2 regions of the Azoarcus sp. CIB genome follow, and region 1 is predicted to be linked to the other one. Evidence: predicted binding sites of a transcription regulator. Region 1 holds the regulator's gene; the other holds the start of a gene.
What was found. Region 1 encodes FNR, which switches genes on or off when oxygen is low (the NO sensors DNR and NnrR bind a similar motif). Its sites were predicted from a motif close to TTGANCTAGNTCAA; they were not measured.

Region 1 (3,404 bases):
GGCGTGTGTCACCGTATGGTGCCGTTCTTTTCGAGCAGCGTGATCCCGGCCTACGTGATGGTGCGCCCCCTGTGGGTACTGGTGCTGGTCGTCGGCGGAAGCGTCCTGCATGCTGCGCTCGACGTGGCGGGATTGCTGTCGCTGCGCTGGATCGTCGACGCTCCCGCCGCCTTTGCGGCCCTGTGGCTGTCGCGGCAGTGGAGGCCGGTGCCCGCCATGAAAGTGCCGCTGCTGGGGATGTTGCACATCGGATTTCTCTGGCTCGGAATCGCGCTGACGCTCTTCGCCATCCAGGGGGCTGCGTCCCTGCTGGGCTATAGCGTGCTGGGCATGGCGCCGCTGCATGCGCTGGGCGTCGGATTCTTCGGGTCCGTCCTGATGGCGATGGTGTCGCGGGTGACTCTCGGGCACTCGGGGCGCAAGCTCGCTGCGGATCGCCTGACCTGGGTGCTGTTCCTCGGCCTCGAAGCGGTCGTCGTCGTGCGCATTGTCGCGGAACTCGTCCCTGCGGGCTGGACGGCGTTCGTCATGCTGCTGGCCGTACTCGGCTGGCTGGGCGTGTTCGGCGCGTGGGCGTCGCGCTACCTGCCGATCTACTGGCGTCCGCGCAGCGATGGACGCCCGGGCTGAGTGCGATGTATCTGTCGGTCAAGCACCTGCACATCCTGTGCGCGGCCCTGAGCATCAGCGGATTCGTGCTGCAGGGCGTCTGGATGATGCGGCGCAGTCCGCTGCTGGATCACCGCGTCACGCGCACCCTGCCGCACCTCATCGACACCGTGTTTCTCGGCAGCGCGATCACGCTTGCGACCATGAGCGGCCAGTACCCCTTCGTTGCGCCGTGGGTCACCGCAAAGGTCGTCGCGCTTGTCGTCTATATTCTTCTCGGCGCGACCGCGCTGCGCTGGGGGCGCACCATGCGCGTCCGAGTGCTGGCGCTGCTCGCGGCCCTGCTAACCTTTTCATGGATCGTGTCGGTGGCTCTGAGCAAGAACCCGGCAGGATTCATCGCGTTTGCCGGAGTGTTCCGATGACCGATTCGCTGATCCCTTCGTCCCCGGGTTTCGAGACGCCTCTAGAGATGCTCGAAGCCTGCCACGAGCGCCTGCAGGCGCAACTTGCAACCCTCGCGCGGCTCGCCGCCTGGCTGCCCGAGCATGGCCCGGACAAGCAGGCGCAGCAGGCGGCAGTCAACGTGATGCGCTACTTCGACATCGCTGCCGTGAAGCACCATCAGGACGAAGAGGACGATCTCTTTCCCGTCCTGCGGGCGCGTGCCGATGACGCCCGGCGTACCGAACTCGGCACGCTCATCGACTGGATCCTGGCCGATCACCAGAAGCTCTTTGCCGGCTGGGCGCGGATGCGGGCACGGCTCGAGCGCATCGCCGGCGGCGAAAACGCCGATCTGTCGCCTGCAGATGTCGAGGCGTTTGCCGACGCCTACCGTCGGCACATCCAGCGCGAGGAGGGCGATCTGCTGCCGATCGCTCGCGGTCTGCTTTCCGAGGAGGATATTGCCGCCCTGTCGGGAACGATGACCGCGCGGCGGCGTCAATAGCCCACGACGTGGGCGATCGGCCGTACGAAGGGGGAAATCCCCCCTCAGGGGCGTGGCGACGGGTGCTGGATCAGCCGCTTCAGGCCGATGATGTCCAGGATGCGGATGTGCTTCTGCTGCACCGCGATCAGGCCGTCGTCCTGGAACTTCGAAAAGGCGCGAGACACCGTTTCAAGCTTCAGGCCCAGATAGGAACCGATCTCCTCGCGGGTCATGCGGAGGTGGAACTCCGCCGGAGAGAAGCCGCGCGCCGTGAATCGCTGGGACATGTTGAGCAGGAAGGCCGCCAGGCGCTCTTCTGCGCGCATGGAGCCGAGGAGGGTCATCACGCCATGGTCACGCACGATTTCGCGGCTCATCACCTTGTGGAACTGCAGTTGCAGCCCCTCGACCACCCGCGACAGCTCTTCGAGCTTGCTGTACGCGATCACGCAGACTTCGCTGTCCTCCAACGCGATCGCGTTGCACGAATGGGTTTCGGTGCTGATGCCGTCGAGGCCCAGCATTTCGCCGGTCATCTGGAAGCCGGTGACCTGTTCGCGACCGTCCTCGAGCAGCACGTCGGTCTTGAACGAGCCGGCGCGGATCGCGTAGATCGCTTCGAAGGGATCGCCCGCGCGATACAGATTCTGCTGCCGCTTGATCTTGCGACGCGCGCCGACGAGTTCGTCGAGGCGGTCGATTTCCGATTCCGACATCCCGAACGGCAGGCACAACTCGACCAGGTTGCACTGGGAGCATGCGACCTTCAGACTCGCCACTGTAATCGGCACCGTCGCCTTCATTTGCACGATAATATTGTTCCTTCTACGTCGACCGAGAAGTGGCAGGCGCCCGGCGGAATGGACCGTTGATCCACGTCAACCACGAAACTGCGGCTTTTTGAGATCGTACGGAATGCACTCAAGCGATACAACCATGACCAGTCAGAAAGATCTTGTTTTCGACCAGCAGTTGATTCGTCGGTTCGACATCAACGGGCCTCGCTACACGTCCTACCCCACGGCCGATCGCTTCGTCGAAGCGTTCGATGCCCGTGCATTGCGGGACTGGCTGGCGCAACGCGGCGTCGGGGGCGTGAGTAAGCCGCTCTCATTATACTTCCACATCCCGTTCTGTAACACGATCTGCTACTACTGCGCCTGCAACAAGATCATCACCAAGGATCATGCGCGCTCCGCCAAGTACCTGAAATATCTCGACAAGGAAATCGAGATGCAGGCTGCCGCACTGGGTGGGAGCCATCAGGTGACGCAGCTGCACCTCGGCGGCGGCACGCCGACCTTCCTGTCGCACGACGAGCTGCGCGAGCTCATGGATTCGGTGCGTAAGCGCTTCACGCTCGTGCCGAACGGCGAGTACTCGATCGAGGTCGATCCGCGCAAGGTTGATTTCGACACCGTGAAGCTGCTTGCCGACCTCGGCTTCAACCGCATGAGCGTCGGTGTACAGGACTTCAACGAAGAGGTGCAGGAGGCGGTCAACCGCATCCAGAGCTACGACGAGACCAAGCTCGTGATCGACGCAGCTCGTGCCACCGGCTTCAAGTCGATCAGCATGGACCTGATCTACGGCCTGCCGCGCCAGAACATCATCAGCTTCAATCGGACGCTCGAACAGGTGCTGGAGCTGTCGCCCGATCGCATCTCCCTGTACAGCTACGCGCACCTGCCGGGCCTGTTCAAGCCGCAGCGTCGCATCGCGATCAACGACATGCCGACGTCGGACACCAAGCTGCAGATCCTGCAGTTGGCGATCCGCCGCCTGACCGAGGCGGGCTACGTCTATATCGGCATGGACCACTTCGCGAAGCCGGACGACGAGCTGACGATCGCCCAGCGCC
Region 2 (3,404 bases), 1.5 Mb from region 1:
GTTTCGGTGCGCAGGAAACCGTAGGCGTATTCACCGCTGACCTTGATCGTGGCGCCCTTGATGCCGGCGACTTCGCCCTCGGACTCTTCCATGAGCTCGACCGCGAAACCCTTGCGCTCGCAGTAGCGCAGGTACATACGCTCGAGCATGCCCGCCCAGTCCTGGGCTTCGGTACCGCCGGCGCCGGCCTGGATTTCGATGAAGCAGGAATTCGGGTCCATCGGATTCGAGAACATCCGGCGGAATTCGAGCGCGTGCACCTTCGCTTCGAGCGGGGCGAGGTCGCCTTCAACGGCGCTCAGGGTGTCCTCGTCGTCCTCGGCCTGAGCGAGTTCGAACAGGTCTTTGAGGTCGGTGGACGACTGCTCGATATCGCGCAGGTTGACGACGATATCGTCGAGTTGACGTTTTTCCTTGCCGAGTTCCTGAGCCTTCTCGGCATTGTTCCAGACGGCCGGGTCTTCCAGCGCGCGGGTTACTTCTTCGAGTTTCGACGCCTTTTCATCGTAGTCAAAGATACCTCCGAAGTTCGCGACCGCGGGCCTGCAGGTCGTCTAGTTTCAGGGCGAGGGCGTTGAGGCGTTCGGCTTCCATGGCGATGCTCCGGGCAATTCTGGGAAACCGATAAGTATACCCCGATCGGATCGCGCCGCGCGCTTGCCAGCAGAAGGCCGTCGCATCCCGTGGCGCAGAATGAAAACGGCGACCCGCGGGTCGCCGTTTCTCATGCCGGATGCGGTGTTCCGATCAGAACTTGTAACCGACGCCAACCATGTAGACCCACGGATCGATCTCGACACTGACCTTGACCTTTCCGAGCACGGGGTGCCGGGCCGTGGCATGACTGTCGATACCGATCCGCCAAACGGCCGCGTTCAGCACGACCCTGTCGGTCAGCATGTAGTCGATGCCGGCATGCAGGGCGAGACCCCAGGAGTCCTCACGATCGAGATGGGAAAAGCCCTGGGCCTTGCGCCCGTCGGTCAGGTCTTCATTGAAGAAGGTCGTGTAGTTGATGCCGGCGCCGACGTACGGCTGCCACTTCGAGCTGGAGTCCATCGGGAAGTACTGCAGCGTAACGGTCGGCGGCAGTTGCTCGATGGTGGCGAGCTTGCCGTTGAGACCTGCGGGCAACCCCTTGACGCTGACGCTGTGCTTGAACGGAGTGGCGGCGAGCAGTTCGACGCCGACGTGGTCGGTCAGCATGTAACCGAACGTCAGGCCGAGTTGGGTATCGTCGCTCACCGTGGCATTGGATCCTGCGATCTTGCCGGTGGCGCTGGACGAGACATCGGACCCGCCCATTTCCGGGGCTACCCGCGCCGCACCTGCGCGGACAACGAAGTCGCCCGCCTTGTAGGCGTGTGCAACGGGGCTTGCAGTGCCCAGGGCGAGCAGGGAGGCGATGACGAGCGATTTTTTCATGAGCTACTCCTCTTGCATGACGCGAATGAATTGTGGGGCATATTACCCACTTCTCAGGCGTGGCTATGTGCGTTGCACAAAAATTTCACTCATGTTTGACGAAAGTCAAAAAAAGTCCATGCTTACAGTGTGGGTTGTATCCATCGAGGGTTGTGGCAGGCGGGCCGTGGGTTTCCGGCCGGTTCCCGCATGGCCGACACCCGTTGCCCGCTGACCCGGTCCTGCCGTTCGTTCTCTGCATGGTGTAACTCTGCCCGGTTTTGCTGCAGTGCGTATACGAAAACGGTGATGCGGATGCCGCCGGAGCGCAGGTCCGCGAGCAGGAGCAATCCGCCGCGGTATGATTGTGCTTCGCCCGAAATGAACGTCCGAGAAAATACACGTGTCCATCGAAGTCATTCGTGCCGATTATCACGACCCGGTTCATGCAAATGCCATTATCGAGCTACTCGACGCCTATGCGCGCGACCCGATGGGGGGCGGCGAGGCGTTGCCGGCCGAGGTAAAGGAAAGGGTCGTGCGCGAGCTCGCACGCCTGCCGCATGCCTTCAGCCTGATCGCCTACGCGGATGGCGTCGCGATTGGGCTGGCGAATTGCTTCGAAGCGTTTTCCACCTTCGCCGCAAGGCCGCTGATCAACATCCACGATTTCGTCGTTCTCGCGGCGTACCGCGGACGTGGTGTGAGCCAGCATCTGCTGGAGGCGGTGGAAGCCGCGGCCAGAGACCGGGGATGCTGCAAGATCACGCTGGAGGTGCTCAGCGGGAATGAAGCGGCGCGGGCCGCTTATGCGAAGTTCGGTTTCCGCGATTACACGCTCGATATACGCGCAGGCAGTGCGCTGTTCTGGCAGAAGCCGCTCGGGAATCACCCGGTCCCTATCACCTGAAGCACGATGACGCCGCGCTGGAGTGTTGCGCGAGGCCGTATTCTCAGAGCTCTTTCGGCGCCAGCCGCGCCACATGCCGCAAGGACGGCAGCGCGAAGGCCAGGCCGACGACGATGCCGGCGATGACATCGAACACGACATGCTGACGGGTGGCCATCGTCGACCACACAATTGCCGCGCAGAGTAGGGCGTTTCCCCAGCGCAGCGCCGCCGGCGCCCCTACCGCCCGGGCGATGCGCTCGAGCCACAGCGCCGTGAAAACCGACGAAGCGACATGCAGCGACGGGCAGGCGTTGCCGGCCGCGTCCACATTCTTGATCGCGGCCAGCTGCGGATAAGCCGACCAGTCGATGCCCGCCGCCGGCACCGCGGTCGGAAACAGCCAGTAAATGCTAAGGCAGAACAGGCACAGCGCCGAGATCCACGCGCCGAACCACAGCAGGGGGCGCAGGCTGCCAATGAAGGCGGGCGGCAGCGACACATACACCCACAAGCTTGCGTAGACCGGAAACGCAGCGGCGGTGAAGGGAATCCATTCATCGACGACGAGGCGGGGCATCATCGTCGGCGCCGTCAGCGGATGGCGGAGAACCGTGAAATAGCCCCAGAAGAATAGCACCATGAAAATCATGGTTCCCGCCGCTTTCAGTGGCCAGAGAATGGCGAAACGGGCAGCCAGTTGGCGGAACCAGGCGAGGCGAGGGGCCGCGACCAGCGGCAGGGCGGGGAGTGTCGGCATGGCCGCCGGATAGTATCAAACATCGGCGAAAACACCGGAAATGGCCGACGAATCTATGGTGAAACATTTGATTTCATATAAAATTCGCGCCCTATGAATTCAATTGCACTTATTCGCGAATTTCTCGACGAGCGCCTCGGCGTTGCTTCCGAAAAGGTTGTTTCAGATGCGCAGTTGGTCGACCTCGGCGTCGACTCGCTGATGATGCTCGAACTGTTGTTCGCGTTCGAGGACCGCTTCGGGATCAAGGTCCCGAACGATCTCGAAAATCCGAACAGCGTGGGCGACATGGTGGCGGCCATGGATGGCCTGATCACCGCCGCGAACGCGAGCTGAGTCATGGTCCGGCGT

Region 2: a site for FNR is predicted at 1,521-1,534, ahead of AzCIB_RS08720 (OmpW/AlkL family protein). Genes of this name have one in related genera too.

Annotation. Positions count from the first base shown of each region.
Region 1 is NZ_CP011072.1:3,466,515-3,469,918, reverse strand. Features, by position in the region: gene AzCIB_RS15415 (NnrS family protein) at 1-630, shown strand, start outside; gene AzCIB_RS15410 (SirB2 family protein) at 636-1,034, shown strand; gene AzCIB_RS15405 (hemerythrin domain-containing protein) at 1,031-1,561, shown strand; gene fnr (fumarate/nitrate reduction transcriptional regulator Fnr) at 1,606-2,346, opposite strand; gene hemN (oxygen-independent coproporphyrinogen III oxidase) at 2,480-3,404, shown strand, end outside.
Region 2 is NZ_CP011072.1:1,967,016-1,970,419, reverse strand. Features, by position in the region: one part of gene prfB (peptide chain release factor 2) at 1-512, opposite strand, end outside; one part of gene prfB (peptide chain release factor 2) at 514-594, opposite strand; gene AzCIB_RS08720 (OmpW/AlkL family protein) at 748-1,425, opposite strand; gene AzCIB_RS08715 (GNAT family N-acetyltransferase) at 1,808-2,314, shown strand; gene AzCIB_RS08710 (phosphatase PAP2 family protein) at 2,358-3,053, opposite strand; gene AzCIB_RS08705 (acyl carrier protein) at 3,147-3,389, shown strand; gene AzCIB_RS08700 (beta-ketoacyl-[acyl-carrier-protein] synthase family protein) at 3,393-3,404, shown strand, end outside.